Regions from separate parts of the Niveibacterium microcysteis genome, predicted to be linked through region 3. Evidence: predicted binding sites of a transcription regulator. Region 3 holds the regulator's gene; each other region holds the start of a gene.
The links. The regulator FNR, encoded in region 3, switches genes on or off when oxygen is low (the NO sensors DNR and NnrR bind a similar motif). The targets are predictions, from matches to a motif close to TTGANCTAGNTCAA.
Positions count from the first base shown of each region.

Region 1: JY500_RS01455 (hemerythrin domain-containing protein) is a predicted target of FNR. The motif match lies at 1,987-2,000, and genes of this name have one in related genera.
Region 2: hypA (hydrogenase maturation nickel metallochaperone HypA) is a predicted target of FNR. The motif match lies at 2,619-2,632, and genes of this name have one in related genera.
Region 4: napF (ferredoxin-type protein NapF) is a predicted target of FNR. The motif match lies at 1,871-1,884, and genes of this name have one in related genera.

Region 1 is NZ_CP071060.1:316,855-321,440, reverse strand. Features, by position in the region: gene JY500_RS01460 (peptide MFS transporter) at 1-1,268, opposite strand, end outside; gene JY500_RS01455 (hemerythrin domain-containing protein) at 1,391-1,930, opposite strand; gene JY500_RS01450 (sugar ABC transporter permease) at 2,075-3,235, opposite strand; gene xylG (D-xylose ABC transporter ATP-binding protein) at 3,274-4,586, opposite strand, start outside.
Region 2 is NZ_CP071060.1:1,055,926-1,060,511, reverse strand. Features, by position in the region: gene fdhF (formate dehydrogenase subunit alpha) at 1-1,939, opposite strand, end outside; gene JY500_RS04960 (4Fe-4S dicluster domain-containing protein) at 1,976-2,521, opposite strand; gene hypA (hydrogenase maturation nickel metallochaperone HypA) at 2,848-3,204, shown strand; gene hypB (hydrogenase nickel incorporation protein HypB) at 3,331-4,122, shown strand; gene hypF (carbamoyltransferase HypF) at 4,122-4,586, shown strand, end outside.
Region 3 is NZ_CP071060.1:1,988,837-1,993,422, reverse strand. Features, by position in the region: gene JY500_RS09060 (universal stress protein) at 1-163, opposite strand, end outside; gene JY500_RS09055 (sulfite exporter TauE/SafE family protein) at 177-884, opposite strand; gene hemN (oxygen-independent coproporphyrinogen III oxidase) at 946-2,340, opposite strand; gene fnr (fumarate/nitrate reduction transcriptional regulator Fnr) at 2,436-3,176, shown strand; gene JY500_RS09040 (SirB2 family protein) at 3,177-3,557, opposite strand; gene JY500_RS09035 (PHA/PHB synthase family protein) at 3,566-4,586, opposite strand, start outside.
Region 4 is NZ_CP071060.1:4,138,821-4,143,406, reverse strand. Features, by position in the region: gene napA (nitrate reductase catalytic subunit NapA) at 1-961, opposite strand, end outside; gene JY500_RS18890 (chaperone NapD) at 1,002-1,322, opposite strand; gene napF (ferredoxin-type protein NapF) at 1,319-1,822, opposite strand; gene JY500_RS18880 (GNAT family N-acetyltransferase) at 1,942-3,000, opposite strand; gene JY500_RS18875 (VOC family protein) at 2,937-3,308, opposite strand; gene JY500_RS18870 (hypothetical protein) at 3,337-3,738, opposite strand; gene JY500_RS18865 (MAPEG family protein) at 3,738-4,124, opposite strand; gene JY500_RS18860 (class I SAM-dependent rRNA methyltransferase) at 4,258-4,586, shown strand, end outside.

The sequences.
Region 1 (4,586 bases), 1.7 Mb from region 3:
ACCATCGACAGCCCGACCGGCGACAGCATCAACTCACCCACCGTGTGCAGGAAATAGACGATGAACAGCCAATGCGGGCCGACCTTTCCGGTCTGCTGCGCTTGGGCCTGTGCGATCGCCAGCACAATGAAACCCAGACCCAGCACGATCATGCCGAGCGCCTGTTTGGCGGTAACCGGCAGCGCGAAACGGGACCGATCCAGCTTGGTCCAGAAGGCCGAGAACACCGGCGCCAGCAACACGATCACAAGCGGGTTGATCGACTGGAACCACGATGCCGGGATCTCGAAGCCGAAGGCGTGGCGATCGGTCTGCTGGTCGGCGAACAAGTTCATTGTGCCGCCGGCCTGCTCGAAGCCCATCCAGAAGAAGATCACGAAGAAGCAGGTGATGCAGATCGCCACGATCGCATCCCAATCCTCGCGGCTGAGCGGCTTGGCGTTCGGATCCTTGCTGCCGAAGCGGTTCGGCAACCATAGCGCGAGGCCGATCACCGCAAAACCAAGCGCAAGCTTAGCCACCAGCGGCAGCGGCGCAACCGCCGCCGAAATCAGCCCCCACAGCGCAATCGCTGCGTACACGAACGGCACGCTCGCGGCGCTGATCGCGAGAATGCGCGACCAGTCGCGGCGATCCATCGCGCGCTGGCCGGCACGCAGACCGGCATCGCCGAGCAAGTGTTGCCAGCGCAGCAGCGTGAACACACCAATCGCCATGCCCACACCAGCCGAGGCGAAGCCCCAGTGCCAGCCCAGCTTTTCGCCCAGCGTGCCTGCGACGAGCGGCGAAAAAAAGGCACCAAGGTTGATGCCCATGTAGAAGATCGTATAGCCACCGTCGCGGCGCGGATCGTGCTCGCGATAGAGCTGGCCGACCATCGTCGAGGTATTCGGCTTGAAGAAACCGTTGCCGAGAATCAGCAAGCCGAGCGCGAGGTGGAGCAAGGGCTCGAACGCCATCGCGAAATGGCCCAGCATCATGATCAGGCCACCAATGACAGCCCCCTGGCGCAAGCCAAGGTACTTGTCCGCAAGGTAGCCACCCAGCAGCGGCGTGAGGTAGACCAGGCCGGTATAGATGCCGTACAGCTCCAGCGCATCCTTGCGCTCATAGCCCAGCGCATTGACCAGATAGAGCACCAGCAGTGCTCGCATGCCGTAGTAGGAGAAGCGCTCCCACATCTCGGTGAAGAAGATGACCTTGAGACCGGGCGGGTGGCGCTCGAACTCGTCAGCGGCGGGGACTGCCGGATGCACGATGGCGGACATGGGTTCTTTTCTATTGTGGTTGGGGCCGGGTAGGCCGAAAAGAAGACGGCGCTCCGGTGGGAGCGCCGCGATTGTCGCATTCTGCTGCGGGGGGCGCAGCCCCCCGATTAGCATGGAACCGCTCAGTGGCCGTGACAGCCGCCGCTGCCGTCGCACGCATGAGCCGCTTCGCCATCATGGCTGTGACAGTGTTCGCCGTCTTCATGATCGTGATCGTGGTTCTTGCAGGCGTGCGAGCCACCGCAGGGCGAGGCGATCGGCGCCTGATCGATGTCGGCCATCGTCAGGCCGTTCTTCAGCATGGCGGCCAGCGCAGCATCCATGCTCGCAGCGTGATGGCGGAACCATACCGGCAGCTCTTCGGCCAAGCGGCGGCCAAGCCCGAAGTCACCTTTGTCCAGCTCGCTGCGCACCGCGCGCATCACGCCCAGCACACGCTCATGCTCATTGCGATGGCAGCCGGGGAAACCGATCGATTCGGCCCAGGCGTTTTCCTGCTCGAAGTGGGCAACACAGTGCTCGATCAGCGCGTCGAGCGTGGCTGCGAGGTCGGCATCGGTCGCCATGCACATCGCGTTGACCGCGGCGGCAAAGTCTTCGTGGGTGGCATCCATCTCGGCATGGCCGAGCACGAGTTCTGGCGTCAGTTCAAATGCGGCCATGGCGGCCTCCTGCAATGCAAAGTCGGGCAGTGTAAGCGAAGCGGCGCGCCGGCGAGGTGACCCGAGTCAACGTAAAAAGGGGGCGCATAGCGCCCCCGCAAGGCATCCGGGAGGAGACCCGGAGAGCCGACTACAAGCGAACTATTAGCGTTCGTTGGAGCCCGACATCACATCGACCCAGACCGCCAGCAGCAGGATGCTGCCCTTGACGATCATCTGCCAGAAAGTTTCCACGCCGAGCATCGACATGCCGTTGTCGAGGCTGGTCATGATCAGTGCGCCGATCATCGCGCCGGACACCGTGCCGGCACCACCGCGCATCGACGTACCGCCGATGAAGCAGGAGGCGATCGCGTCAAGCTCACCCATGTTACCGGCCGAAGGCGAACCCGAGGCCAGGCGTGCCGTGGTGGTCAGGCCGGCGAAGGCACACATCAGACCCATGATGCCGAAGATCGACATCTTGATGAACTGCACATTCACACCAGAGAGGCGGGTCGCTTCAAGGTTGGAGCCGATCGCATAGATGCGGCGACCGAACACCGTGCTGTTGGCCATGAAGCTGAACACACCGGCCACCACCAGCAGAACCAGCACCGGCACTGGCACACCCTGGTAGGACTCGAGCGTATGAACGAAGCCGAAGATCAGCGCGCCGGTCACACCGAGCTTGATCGCGTCCTGCCACATCGGCGCGACAGTCAGGTTGTATTTGGCGCGGTTGGTACGGGTACGCAGGCTGATGAAGACCAGCACCGCGAACAACACGAGCGCGAGGATGTAGCCGATGTTGGCCGGCAGGTAGGCCTGACCGATCGCGATGAGCCCTTCGGATTCGACCGGCACCGTGGAACCCTGTGTCAGGCCGACCAGGATGCCGCGGAAGGCCAGCATGCCCGCCAGACCGACGATGAAGGACGGCACACGCAGGTAGGACACCCAGTAGCCGTTCATCAGACCGACCAGGACACCGGCAAAACACACGATCGCAATCGTGCCCGCAACCGGCACCTTGTAGGTCGCATCCAGCACGGCCGCGAGACCGCCGAGCAAACCGAGCAGCGAGCCAACTGACAGATCGATTTCACCCGCGATGATCACGAACACCATGCCGGAAGCCAGCATGCCGGTGATCGCCATCTGCCGCAGCAGGTTGGAGAAGTTGCGTGACGTGAGGAAGGACGAGCCGTCCGCGGTCATCGTCATGTAGCCGAAGAAGGACCAGATCACGACGATCGCGATCCCCAGCGCCAGGACTTTGTACTTCCCGAATAGTGTTTTGATGTTCTTGGCAACGGAACTCATTTGGTGTGCCTCTGTAGTTTTTTTAGTGGTCTTGCGAATCAGGCTGCAAGCGATTGTTCGGATTGGCCCAAGGCGGCAGTCAGCACCTGTTCCTGCGTCAGGCCCTGATTGACGAAGTCGCCGCGCAGCTTGCCTTCGCCCATCACCAGCACGCGGTCACTGATGCCCAGCACTTCCGGCAGCTCGGAGCTGATCATGATGATCGAGAGCCCCTGCTTGACCAGCTCGAACATGAGCTTGTAGATCTCGTACTTCGCACCGACGTCGACGCCGCGCGTCGGCTCATCGAGGATCAGCACCTTCGGGTTGGGCAGCAGCATCTTCGAGACCACCGCCTTTTGCTGGTTACCGCCCGAGAGGCCACGGATCTGCAGCAGCGGCGTCGCTGTCTTGATGCGCATCCGCGCAATCGACTGCTGAATCGTGTGCATCTCGGCCTCGGCGTCGATACGACCCATGTGGGCGTAGCTCGGCAACGTCGAAATCGTGATGTTGTGGCCCACGCCCATTAGCGGCACGATGCCATGGCGCTTGCGGTCTTCCGGCACCATGCAGATGCCCTGCTCGACAGCGTCCTTCGGCGAATTCACATGCAGCGGCTTGCCTTCGAGCGTCATCTCGAGCGAGTGATGGCCCGCGTAGTAGCCGAAGATCGCCATCGCGAGCTCGGTACGCCCGGCGCCCACCAGCCCTGCAACGCCCAGGATCTCGCCCTTGCGCAGCTGGAAGGAAACGTTATCCACCCGCTTGCGCTTCGGATTGTTCACGTCGTAGCAGGTGACGTTCTTCGCTTCGAAGATCACCTCACCGATCGGGTGTTCTTCGCGCGGGAAAAGGTTCTTGATTTCGCGGCCGACCATCATCGTGATGATCTCGTTGGTGTCCATTTCGGACATCGGCCGGGTGCCAACGTGGGTGCCGTCGCGGATCACGGAAATCGTGTCGCAGACCTCGGCAATCTCGTCGAGCTTGTGGCTGATCATCACGCAGGCCACGCCCTTCTTCTTCAGATCCTTGATGATGTCGAGCAGGATCTGCGTTTCGGACTTGGTCAGCGATGAGGTCGGCTCATCGAGAATCAGCAGCTTGGCCTTCTTGTTGAGGGCCTTGGCGATCTCGATCAGTTGCTGGTGACCACCGCCGTAGTGCATCACCGGCAGCGCCACGTTGATGTCAGGCATCTTCAGTTCGTGCATCAGCTCTTCGGCGCGCTGATACATCGCCGAATAGTTCATGCGGCCACCGGGCAGCGTGATCTCGTTGCCCATGAAGATGTTCTCGGCGACCGAGAGCTGCGGTACGAGCATCAATTCCTGGTGGATGATGACGATACCGGCTTCTTCGGTTTCGC
Region 2 (4,586 bases), 930 kb from region 3:
CCTTGTTGACCCGATCGTTATGATTGGCGCGGGTGATCACCTTGCCGCGGCGCGACGACACCCAGACCAGGGCCTGATCCTTGACGCCGTAGGTCTTCGCATCATCCGGATGGATCTGCACATAGCCCGGCTCGTCGGCCAGGGTCTGCAGCGCGGTGCAGTTGCCGGTCATCGAGCGGCAGGAGTAGTGGCCGACCTCGCGAACGGTACAGAGGCCGAGCGGGTAGTCGGCATCCACCTTCTCCAGCGGCGGGCGCCATTCGGTGCCAAAGAGCAGCGCCTTGCCGCTCGGAGTGTCGAACTTGTTGCCCTTGTAGAGCCAGGGCGTGCCAGGGTGATCCTCGCTCTCGCAGGGCCACTGCACATAGCCGAGGTCGGCCATCTTCTCGTAGGTCGCACCGGTGTACAGGTGGCACAGCCCGCGCAGTTCGTCCCAAATCTCTTGCGCGTTGTTGTACTTCATCGGGTAGCCCATGGCCGTCGCCATCAGGCTGTGGATTTCCCAGTCGTCCTTGACGTCGCCCTTCGCGTCCACCGCCTTGTAGCAACGCTGGAAGCCCCGGTCGGCGCTGGAGAACACGTTCTCGTGCTCACCCCACGAAGTGGCCGGGAAGATCACGTCGGCCATCATCGCGGTCTTCGTCATGAAGATGTCCTGCACGATGATGAGCTCGAGCTTCGCGAAGGCCTCGCGCAGCATGCCCAGATCCGGGTCGGTCTGCAGCGGGTCTTCGCCGAAGATGTAGTAGGCCTTGAGCTTGCCTTCGTGGATCTTGTGCGGCACTTCGGTGATGCCGAAGCCCTTCTCGGCGGGGATGCTCGGCACGCCCCAGGCCTTCGCGAATTTCTCGCGCGCTGCTGCATCGGTCACCGGGTAGTAGCCCGGCAGCGTGTTGGGCAGTGCGCCCATGTCGCAGGCGCCCTGCACGTTGTTCTGGCCGCGCACCGGGCCGACACCGACGTTCGGCCGGCCGAGGTTGCCGGTGATTGTGGCAAGGCTGGAGAGCCCCTTGACCACATCCACCGCCTGCCCCCACTGCGTCACACCCATGCCCCACAGGATCGTCGCGCTCGGCGCACCGGCGTACATGCGCATCGCATCACGCACCAGTTGCGGATCGAGCCCGGTGATCTCGGCGGTGTATTCCGGCGTGTATTTGGCGACCGCCGCCTTGTATTCCTCGAAGCCCTCGGCGTACTGCGCGACGAAATCGGGCTTGTAGAGGTTCTCGTTGATCAAGACGTTGGCGAAGGCGTTCACCAGCGCCATGTTGGTACCGTTCTTCAGCGGCAGGTACAGATCGGCGAGGCGCGCGGTTTCGATGTAGCGCGGGTCGCAGACGATGATCTTGGCGCCCTTCTCCTTGGCCTTGATGATGCGGCGCGCGACGATGGGGTGCGAATCCGCCGCGTTGTAGCCGAACACCAGGATGCACTTGGTGTCTTCGATCTCGTTGATCGAATTGCTCATCGCGCCGTTGCCCAGCGTGACCATCAGGCCGGCCACCGAGGGGCCGTGGCAGACGCGGGCACAGCAGTCGATGTTGTTGGTACCGATCACCGCACGGGCGAACTTTTGCGCGATGTAGTTCGATTCGTTGCCGGTGCCGCGCGACGAGCCGGTGACCATGATCGAATCCGGCCCGTGCTTGTCCTTGATCGCCTTCAGGCGCGTCGCGGCGAAGTCGATCGCCTCATCCCAGGACACCGCCTCGAAGTCGGCACCGCGCTGGCGGCGGATCATCGGCTTGGTCAAGCGCGGCGTCAGCAGCTTGGTGTCGTTGAGGAAGTCCCAGCCGTAGTAGCCCTTCAGGCACAACTCGCCCTCGTTCGTAACACCGTTCGCGCCTTCGGCGCCGACGATCTTGTTGCCTTCGACCAACAGGTTGATCTTGCAGCCCGAACCGCAGTACGGACACACCGTAATGACCTTCTTCATCTCACAAGTCCTTTTCCGGAGGGATTCGAATTCAGTTCAGAACTGCACGCCGGCAGCCAGATCGAGCGCCGCCTGCGCCTGACGCTTGCGCAGCGTCGCGGCCATGCGGTCCTTGTCGATCAGGTGCAGCGCCTTGGTCGGGCAGGAGGGAATGCACGCCGGGCCTTCGGCACGATCGATGCAGAGGTCGCATTTCTGCGCCTCGGATTTGGTCTTGCGCGAGGCCAGCACCGTGTCCGAACCGGCCGCCGCAGGCACCGTCACCACCGTCATCGCGCCGTAGGGGCAGGCCACCACGCAGGTCTTGCAGCCGACACAGCGCTCTTGCAACACCTGGACGCTGTCCTGCTCGTAAACAATTGCGCCGCTCGGGCAGGCGCGCACGCAGGGTGCGTCATCGCATTGGCGACACAGGATCGGCGTCGTGATCGTGCCACTACGCACCACCGTCAGACGTGGCGCGAAGCTCCGTGGCGTCAGCCCGTCGGCAGCATCGCCGGCCGGGTGCGCCATCGCACAGGCAATCTCACAGGTACGACAGCCGATGCACTTGCTCGCCTCGGCGATGACAAACCGGTTCATGCGTAAACTCCTGACAAGGTGAAGGAAGCCGCCAGCTGGGTGAGCGTCACCTGCGCGCCTCAAACTTTCATCATCAGCGCATTCCGATCGCCACAAATAGACAGGGATCAATGTTTCCGCGCCGACAATTCGCTGATTCGAAGCGAGGGCGAGGGTCGGGGCCGTCAGCCCTCAGGGCACGCCATATAGATATCTGCGCGCACGGACCGGCGCGCGCAAGCGCCACTCACCGCTGCTGCCGATACTTGCCCGGGACGCACTTGACCACGGTCAGATCAGCGCCAAGCTGCCGCGGCCGCTGGCAGTGGATGGTGGACAATGCGCCGATGCATGAACTGTCCCTGGCCGAACGCGTGATCGGCATCGTCGAAGGCGCAGCCCGCAAAGCAGGCGCGCGGCGCGTGACCCGCATCGCGCTGGCGATCGGCGCACTCGCGCATGTCGAGGCCGAGACCCTGCAATATTGTTGTGAGGTCGTCAGCCGTGGCACGCTGGCCGAGGGCGCCAGGATCGAGGTCGAGCGCACGCCGGGCCGGGCGTGGTGCGAAACCTGCCAGGCGGAAGTCGAACTGGAACAGGTCGGCATGCCTTGCACGACATGCGGCGGCTTCCGACTGAAGGTGACGGACGGCGATCAGATGCGCGTGGTCGATGTCGTGATCGAGCCGGGTGCTCCGGCCTGACAAGGTAGTACCGCTGCGGAACGCGGCCCGCGTGGCCCGTGTCGCAGCCTGGAAGATTTGGAGAACTGTGCGATGTGTGTGACCTGCGGATGCGGGGGCGGCGACGCCCACATTGACGGACACGGGATGCGTTACGCTCGCCCGCGGCGCGCTGCCGCCACGCCCCCAGCGGCCGCATCGTTCAGGCCCGCCCACGGCGCGCTCGACGCGCGGCATGCGCCGGGCACCAGCGAGGCGCAGATCCTGCGCATCGAGCAGGACATCCTCTCTGACAACGACACGCAGGCCAACGCCAACCGCAGCCGCTTTCTTGCGCGCGGGCTGTTCGTGCTGAACTTCGTGTCCAGCCCGGGCTCCGGCAAGACCACGCTGCTGGTCGATACGATCCGGCGTTGGGGCACGCGCTCACCGGTGGCCGTGGTCGAAGGTGATCAGCAGACCGCCTTCGATGCCGAGCGCATCCGCGCGACCGGCGCGGCGGCGGTACAGATCAACACTGGCAAGGGCTGCCATCTCGACGCCCACATGGTCGCCCAAGCGGCGGATCAGCTCGCCGAGCAGGCGCAGCTGCCCTCCGACGGGCTATTGCTGATCGAGAACGTCGGCAATCTGGTCTGCCCGGCCGCCTTCGATCTGGGCGAAGCGCACAAGGTCGTGATCCTCTCGGTCACCGAGGGTGAGGACAAACCGCTGAAGTACCCGGACATGTTCCGCGCCGCCGATCTGCTGCTGATCAGCAAGATCGACCTGCTGCCGCATCTGGACTTCGATGTCGATCTCGCCGTGCGCTACGCACGGCAGGTACGCCCGGATCTACCTGTGATCCAGCTCTCGACACGCAGCGGTGAGGGCTGCGAGGCCTGGCTGGACTGGCTCGCGGCCGGCGTGGCCGCCGTTACGAAGGCCCCGGCCGCTTGATGATCCGCCGGCGGCTGCGCGTCACCGGCATTGTTCAGGGCGTCGGCTTCCGGCCCTTCACTCATCGCCTCGCGCACGCGCTGCAGCTCAGCGGCTGGGTCCGCAACGACGCAAGCGGCGTCACGATCGAAGTACAGGGCGATGCGCCCGCGCTGGACGCCTTCGCAGCGCGCCTGCGTACCGATGCGCCGTCTTCCGCACAGATCGACACGCTGGAGGTCGAACCCTGCGAACGCCTTGGCGACGGGGCGGGCTTCCAGATTCTCGACAGCGAAGCCGGCGGCACGCAGCGCGCGACAATCGGGCCGGACCTCTGCATCTGCCCCGCCTGCCTCGCCGAACTCTTCGACCCAGCCAATCGCCGCTACCGCTACGCCTTCATCAACTGCACCGATTGCGGCCCGCGCTACACCATTGCCGCACGCCTGCCATACGACCGCGCCAACACCAGCATGGCGCGCTTC
Region 3 (4,586 bases):
CGCTGGTTTCGACATGGCGCGTGGCGAAGGTCATCGGCACCGGGTTGTGTACCGTTACCAGAACGATAGCGGGCGGCGCGGCGAAGAACTTTACGGCGCGCAGCAGCGCATCCACCGCGGCAAGCGAAGCCGCAGAACCGTCAGTAGCGAGCAGGATTTTCATCGCGATCCCTTTCTTATACGTGGCAGATGACGCCTTGCCACAACTTGCCACCCAGCGTGGCAGCGTTGGCGAGCCCAAACACCCCAAAGCCAAGCACGACAAGCCCGGCGCCGAACCGGAGCCACGTCCGTTGCAGCCAGCTCCGCAAGCGGGCGGCAAACAGGCCGGCGAGCATCAGGTTGGGCAAGGTCCCCAAACCGAATGACAACATCAGCATCGCACCGCGCGCGGCGGAGCCTGACACCAAAGCCGTCGCAAGGATGCTGTAGACGAGGCCGCAAGGGACGAATCCCCAAACCAGCCCGAGCGGATAGGCGTTGAGTGGCGTCCGGGCGGGGATGAATCGCGCCCCATACGGCCGTAACCTTGCCCACAAGCGGCCGCCGAGCCGCTCGATGGGTGCGAGGGGCGCGGTGACGCCCGCCAAGTAAAGCCCTAACAGCACCAGCAAAAGGTTCGCCAGCACGTAGAACGTAATCTGGATGGGCAGCAGGCGATTCAGCAGGAAACCAGTCGAACCGATCGCGCCCAGCAGCGCACCGGCGAGGGTATAGCTGGTGATGCGGCCCAGGTTGTAGGCCAAATGGATCGGCCAAATGCGTCGCGACTGCCCAGGCGCATTGACGGTAAGCGCAGCAACCAGCCCTCCGCACATGCCCACGCAGTGGGTTCCACCCAGCAGACCGATCAGCGTCGCGGCAAGGTATCCCGCTTCAGGCATCACACAACATCCCGGTGCAGCCCATTCAGGGCAATCCGCAAGTGTAGCGGCCGGCCGAGGCTCAAATCACCTTGGAGTAGCGGACGACTTCGCGATCACCGCGCAAATGCGCGTCAAACGCCATGGCCAATACGCGCGCCAGCATGCGACCCGGCGTCGTTACCTCGACCCCCTTCTTGCCAACGATGCACAGGCCATCACGCTCATGGGCCCGCAGCGCTTCGATCTCGTCGGCAAAATACTCGGAGAACGTGATGCCCCAGGCCTGCTCAAACGCCGCGTAATCCAGCGAGAAGTGGCACATCAGACTCTGAATAACCGCGTAACGAAGCTGATCGTCGAACATCATCTCGTAGCCACGGACGACAGGGAGCTCGTCACGATCGAGCATCTCGTAGTAGGCCTCAAGCGTCTTCGCACTCTGTGCGTAGGCCGGGCCTACCTTGCCAATGGAGGAAACGCCGAAGCCCAACAGATCGCAGTCCGAGTGCGTTGAATAGCCCTGGAAGTTGCGATACAAACGCCCGTTGCGCTGAGCCACGGCCATCTCGTCGTCCGGCCGCGCGAAGTGGTCCATGCCGATGAACACGTAGCCCGCGTCAGTCAGCTTCGAAATCGCCATGCCCAGGATCTCGAGTTTCTGGTCCGCACTCGGCAAGTCGCCCGCATTGATCCGCCGTTGCGGCATGAAGCGCGTCGGCAGGTGGGCATAGTTGTAGAGTGCAAGACGGTCCGGGGCGATCTCCAGCACGCGATCCAGCGTCTGGCTGACGCGCTCGACGCTCTGGAACGGCAATCCGTAGATCAGATCGATACTGACCGAACGGAAACCATTCGCGCGCGCGGCCGCGATGACCGCCGCGGTTTCCTCAACAGACTGGATGCGGTTGACGGCTTTCTGGACGATCGGGTCAAAATCCTGAACACCGACGCTCATCCGGTTGAAGCCCTCGGCCCCAAGCAGCGCAACGGTTTCAGCGGAAACGCGGCGCGGGTCTACCTCGATCGAGTACTCGCCACCGGGCGTCAGGTTGAAATGCCGGCGGATCGAACGAAACAATTCGCGGATCTCGCTGTCCGACAGGAAGGTCGGTGTGCCGCCGCCCCAGTGCATTTGTGAAACATCGTGCGAGCCGGCGAGCTGTCCGGCGACCAAACCCATTTCTTTGTCAAGATAGCGCAGGTAGCGCTCCGCCCTGCTACGGTCCTTCGTGACAATCTTGTTGCACGCGCAGTAGAAGCAAACCGTATCGCAGAATGGAATGTGGAAATATAATGAGAGGGGTTTTTTGAGGCCGCCCTGCGCGCGCAGACCTAGATGTCTTGCGTAGTCGCTGCGCCCAAAGCCCTCGTGAAACCTGTCCGCGGTCGGATACGACGTGTAGCGCGGGCCGGAAACGTCGAAACGCTGGATGAGATCGCGGTCGAAGACCGGCGTCTGCTCATTCTGATTCATTGTTTGTTTTTTTCTCTCTGTGGATGCCGGAAGGTGTCATGAACTCGGTCGGAGCCGTTTGATTGCCATCAACTAGCCCACTTGGAGCACCCGCCTTGGAAAAACCCGCCACGATTCCGCTGACGGCCGTCAATCTTCGCACCGCGTGCACCCAATGCAACCTCAAGGAGCTTTGCCTTCCCGTTGGTCTTGACGACGTCGATCTTGAAAGGATCGACGGCCTCATCACTGCACGCAAGAAGGTCAAGCGGCAGCAGCATTTATACCGTGCTGGGGAGCCTTTCGAAGCAATCTATGCGATTCGCACCGGTTTCTTCAAGACCGACATCCTGACCGAAGACGGCCGGGATCAGGTCACCGGTTTCCAGATGGCCGGAGAGATCCTCGGACTCGACGGCATCTCGACGGATCGGCATGTCTGCAATGCGGTTGCACTTGAGGATTCAGACGTCTGCATGATTCCGTTCGAACGGCTCGAAGAACTCTCGCGCCGCATCGAACCCCTGCAGCGCCAGTTCCACAAGTTCATGAGCCGCGAGATCGTCCGCGAGCAAGGCATCATGATGCTGCTCGGGTCGATGCGCGCTGAAGAACGTCTGGCTGCATTCCTGATCAACCTATCGCAACGCATGCGCCTTCGTGGGTACTCCGCTTCGGAGTTCCACCTTCGCATGACGCGCGAGGAGATAGGCTCTTACCTCGGTCTGAAACTGGAGACAGTGAGCCGGGCGTTCTCCAAATTCCAGGATGACGGCTTGATCAGCGTCCACCAGAAGCACATCCAGATTCTGGATGCGGATGGACTGCGCCGACTGATTGGCCGCGCGAACGTGTAGTTACCACCATGGCGTCGGTCGTCTTGTCAGCGCGACCGACACGATGTAAGCCAGCACCAACAAAGCGGCCACAAATGTGGCCGCTTTTGCTTGGCGTGTGCGCCCGCGCTTGAGCGCGTAAGACCCCAGAACGATGTAGCCAAGCAAGCCAAGCACCTTCGCGGTCAACCAGTCGTCACGAAACGGCGCTACGCGAAGGGTCCAGGCCAAGGCGACGGCCGAGGCGAGCAATCCGGTATCGACGATATGCGGAACCACCCTCGCCCAACGCTGGCGCACCCAAGGCGCATCAATCAGGACGCCGATACCTCTGGCGATGAATCCAGTGGCAGATAGCACCACGAAGCCGACATGAAGACATTTGAGCAGCAGGTAATCCATCGGCCTCGTTAGCGTTCCATGACGTAGTCACCGGGAGCAGCGGCAAGCGGAGGAAAGGCATCGTTGCTCACGGGTGGCGGCGCGACACGCTCACCGCAACGCTCGTCCAGCCACCTGAACCAATCGTCCCACCAACTTCCGGCGTGGTGGTCGGCGCGCTCACGCCAACCATGCGCGCTGTCGGTCCGGTGCGCCGTACCGATCCAGTACTCGCGTTTCGGCGGCTGTACGGGTGGATTGACGATCCCGAGGATATGACCGCTGGACGAGAGTACGAAGCGCTTGTCTCCACGCACGAAATTGGCGACCCTAAATGCCTGCCGCCACGGGGCAATATGATCGTCTTCGGCCGCAACGGCATACAGCGGTTGGGTGATCCGCCCAAGATCGAGCGACTCGCCGGCGACGGTCAGCGCATCGGCCTCAATCAGGCGATTTTTGAGGTAGAGCTCTCGCAAGTACCACGCATGCATGGCATAGGGCATGCGCGTGGTATCCATGTTCCAGTAGAGCACGTCAAACGACGGCGGCTTTTCGCCCATCAGGTAGCCCTGAACCACGTATTGCCAGATCAACGGGTTCGAGCGCAGCAAGCGGAACGATGTAGCCATGTCGCGGCCGTCGAGGTAACCGCGCTGCTCCATGGCCCGCGTCAGGTAGCGAACGCTCCCTTCATCGATGAAGACTTCCACGTCGCCCGGCTTGGCGAAGTCCACCAAAGTCGTAAATAGCGTCCAGTGTGCAACCGGCATCTCATCCGGCGTGTAGTGGCGATTCGCCCATGCCATGTACATCGACAAGGCCGTACCTCCGATGCAGTACCCGACCGCATGTACTTTGTCCGCCCCGGATAGTTGGCGAGCGACCTGAACTATCGCATCCACCCCCTCCTGCAGGTAATCATCGAAACGAACGTCGCGGAGCGCTGCATCGGGGTTCTTCCACGAAGTGATGTACACGTCGAAGCCCGCATCGCGCAAATGCCGCACCAGACTCTTCTTCGACGTCAGATCAAGGATGTAGAACTTG
Region 4 (4,586 bases), 2.1 Mb from region 3:
AGCCGTTGAACTTGGCGTCCTTCTCAAGCGCGTGATTGGGGCGCAGGCCGTAACCGATATCGGTCTCGCCGCGCTTGAAGTTCACGTTCTTCTGCACGAAGGCCTTGTTGACCTTTCCCGACTGGATGATGTGGTTGCAGATGTAGTTGAGAATCGCCAGATCGGTCTGCGGCGTGAAGATCATGCCGTTGTCCGAGAGTTCGAAGCTGCGGTGCTCGAAGGTCGACAGCACATGCACCTGGCAGTTCGGGTGCGAGAGGCGGCGATCGGTGATGCGGGTCCACAGGATTGGGTGCATCTCCGCCATGTTCGAGCCCCATAGCACGAAGGCATCGGCGTTCTCGATGTCGTCGTAGCAGCCCATCGGCTCGTCCATGCCAAAGGTGCGCATGAAGCCGGTCACCGCGCTGGCCATGCAATGGCGCGCGTTGGGGTCGAGGTTGTTGGAGCGGAAACCGGCCTTCATCAGCTTCGATGCCGCGTAGCCTTCGAAGATCGTCCACTGGCCCGAGCCGAACATCGCGATCGATGTGGGGCCCTTTTCCTTGATGGCAGCCTTCCACTTGCTTGCCATGATGTCGAAGGCTTCGTCCCACGACACGGGCACGAAGTCACCATTCTTGTCGTACACGCCGTTCTTCTTGCGCAGCAGCGGCGTCGTCAGGCGGTCGGCGCCGTACATGATCTTCGACAGGAAGTAGCCCTTGATGCAGTTGAGCCCGCGGTTCACTTCCGCGTCCGGGTCGCCTTGCGTTGCCACGACGCGCCCGCCTTGTACGCCGACCAGCACCGAGCAGCCGGTGCCGCAGAAACGGCAGGGCGCCTTGTCCCAGCGCAGCGTGTTGTCGACCGGCTCGGCCGCAGCCGGCGCAGCCTTCGGGGCCGCGAGGCTTACGCCTGCGGATGCAGCGGCCGCTGCAGCGGCGTTGGCCTTAATGAAATCGCGTCTGTTCAGTGACATGCTGCCTCCGGAAAGGTATTCGTCTTGTTCTTGTGAAGCCTCAGCCCGCGTGGGCTGCGGCCTCGCATGTATCGGGTTGGGTAGCGGCCGGGGCTGCCGTCGTGGCTGCGCCTTCCGGTTCGTGGTCGGAGTATTCGTAGGCGAGCGTGAGGCACACGAGATGTTCCACCAGTTGCACTTGCGTAAGGGTCTCGGTCGTTGCTGCGCCGGGGACATCTTCAACTGTGACGACGAGCTTGCCGGCATCGTCGTCCCGCCCGTGGATCTCAACGCCCGGCAAGGCCGTCAGCGCTGTGCTGACGGAATCCAGATGCTCCGGCTTTGCGCGTATCACCAACCCGACGATTCGCATGCTGTTCATTCCCCCGCGACTGATTCGGACGGTGCCCGCAAGGCCACCGCATGACTTGGACACACCCCAACACACGCGCCGCAGCCGGTACAGAGCGAGGCATCGATGGCCGGCTGGGCAACTGCACGGAGCTGGGGTCGGAACGTAATCGCCGTCACCTCACATGCTCCGCCGCATACCCGACACTCCACCCCTTGCAGCGCAAGACACCCCGGGCCAACTTGCGCTACATGCGCAAACGCCGCGCGCCCCTCGCTGCGATCGAGCGCGCGCGGCAAACAGGCCACGACACATTCGCCGCAAAGGCTGCACGCCGCCTGGTCGAACTGCGGCGACGGATAGCCTTCCGCGTCCAACGCAAGCAAGCCGATCGGGCACGCGCTCACGCAATCGCCGCAACGTGTGCAGCGGTGCAGGAAGCCTTGCGCGTCGCCGGCCCACGGCGGCAGGTAGCGTTGTGTGGCGGTGGGGCGCGCGCCCCCGAGGAATCGACGTCGTGTTGGATCCATGCACCACCCTTGTGCGCCGGATTGGGCGCGCGTATTTCCGTTGTGGCATTGACGCGCGTCAATGCGGGTGACTTAGCCCTTACTAATCAAGGGGTTATTGTGCGGTGCAAAATGGCGGGTCAGGCTTGCCTGAGCCGCCGCGCGAGGTCTGACACGCGGATCAGGTAGTGGAGGCTGCCGTCTGCGGCTTCACGTTCGCGTGCGAAACCGAGCTTCTCATGCAGGCGCATTGCGATCTCGTGGCCGGGCAGCACGCGGCTGCGCAGCGTTACCGCGCCGCGCGAGATCAGGTGCGCCAGGGTCCGCGTGAGCAGCCGCCGATGCAGGCCGGTGCTGCGGTACCAAGGGTGAATGTTGATCGAGAGGATTTCCCAGCTCTCGGTATCGTAAGGGCGCATCAGTACGTATCCGGCCAGGCTGTGTTGCAGGTGTTCGGCGATCACGCGCCCACCGCATGCGAGGGCCGCGGCGTGATGTTCGCGCTGGGTTTCGGCGGAGAAGAGACCGCTTTGCGCGGCGATCAGGTCGCCCAGCGTCAGCGCGTCGAGCTTCGCCATCTCGTCGAGCAGATGCGCCTCGTGGCTGCGTCCGCGCTCGCTCAGCGGCTGCAGGCCGTGCTTGAGGCGCAGCAGGGTCAGCTGCAGCACGCGCGCATCGTTGCTCGCGCGGTGGCGTTCGACATGCAGTTCAGCCTGAACTTGCGCCTTGGTGTCGTGCCAGCGATTGGCTTCTTCCTCGCTCAGCAGCGTACGCAGGTTATCGAGGCGGAAGGCCGGCACGCGCCCTGCGGCGTCGAACAGCAGCGCCAGCCAGGTGTAGTCGTTGGCCCAGCCGTCGGTATACACAACCTTGCCCGCCAGCTCGCGGTTGAGGACTTCGGCCACATGCTGCGCCGGGCGCCCGTGCTGAAACAGGCTATCGCGCGAGATATGGTGAATCGCTTCGGCGCTGCTGTCCCAGTGGGTCCATTCCGCTTCTGGGCAGACCAGGGTGCACAGCGCCCGGTTGTTACCCAGCGCGAGTCCGATTTCGATCGGATAGCTGCGCGGACCGAAGCCGGAGGCCTCGATGTCGATGACGATCGGCGCCTCGCCGGCGAGGTTCGGCGGGGCGCTCAGCGCCGCTCCTCCATCAGGGCGAGCAGATAGCCATCCGGGTCGCGGAAGAAGCTCATCCACAACTCATGGTCCGGCATGCGGGCGATCAGCTGCGGGGCCCCTTCAAACTCGACGCCGAGGTCGCTCAGTTCGTCCATGGCCGGCTCGATCGCCGGCACCTTGAAGTAGAGGCACACCGTGTTGCCGGGGGAGCGCGGCGCCGGGCCGCCTTGCAGCATCAGCCGCACACCCGCGCAGTCGAAGAACACCAGATTGCCGGAGCGGAACAGGAAGGGCAGGCCGAGCGCGTCGCGGTAGAAGCGCTCGGAGGCGTCGGCATCGGCCACATGCAGGGCGATCTGTCCGAGGCTGGATAGGTGGGTGCTCATGCAACGTCTCCGTGGGCAGCGGTGGCGATCATTGTGGGGTGCCGGCACGGCGCCGTGCAATCGTTGCCGCACGCCGGCCTGCCCAGGTCATCACGCCGCCGAGCGGCAGGCAGACAAGCACTTGGCCGATCGGCTTCAGCAGGTACAGCAGCGCGGCCAGGGTGCCGCTCGGGTGAGCCAGCGCGACGCCGAGCGCGAGCGCTTCTAAACCCGCCATCAACGCGCCGCTCGCCATCGCGAAACGCTCGGCGCCGCGCCAGGCTGAAATCAGCACGATCAGCCAGGGCAGCGCGAGGAAGGCGAACAGCGTTACGGCCGTGATCGGGTCCGGCGTGCCGGCGACGCTCGGGCGCGTGTAGGGCAGCAGCGCGAACACGAGCGGCGTTGCGACCAGCCCGAGCGCGCCGAGCGCAAGCGCGCCACGTCGCATCAAATTGCCGCGCACATCAGCCGCACGCAGGCGATGACGCCGGCGAACCAGACCAGGCTACGCAGCGTCGCGAGGTTGGCGACGTAGCAGGCGAAGTAGGCAAAGCGCGCGACGATGAAGCACACCGCCCAGAAGTCGATCAGTGCCGCGGGCACCCCGGCGGCGTACGCCATCAGCACCGCCGCCGCGAAAATCGGAAATGCCTCGAAGCTGTTCTGCTGCGCCCAGTTCGCCCGCTGTGGCCAGCCGCTCAGGTGCGCCAATGTGTCGCGCGGGGCGCGATTGTCGTAGCGGGTGCCACTGCGTTGCCCGCCGAATTTCGCTGCGCCTGCCCACAGGAAGGGCTGGATGGCAGCGATCAGGATGCACAGGAAGCTGATCTTCATGGTCTTGTCTCCGTAATGTGGGCGGCAGTGTAATCGGCTTGGCGTGGTATCGGCGCCCTGCGGTCGGCCCCAAGCGTCGCGCCTGACCGCCGGGACATGCGAAAATCCCGGTTTGCCCGCAGGAACGCCCCAAATGGCCCAACTCATTCTCAAGCCCGGCAAGGAGCGCTCCGTCATGCGCCGCCACCCCTGGATCTTCGCCGGCTCGGTCGCGAGCGTGTCCGGCAGGGCGCGCGGCGGTGACACGGTCGATGTGGTCTCCGAGCGTGGCATCGTGCTTGGCCGCGCAGCCTACTCACCGGCGTCGCAGATCCGAGCGCGGATGTGGAGTTTCGACGCCGAAACACCGATCGACCATGCCTTCTTCAAGCGCACCGTCGCCGCCGCGGTGGCACGCCGCACGGCACACCCGATGCTCGCCGGGCAGGATGGCATGCGACTGATCCACGGCGAATCCGATGG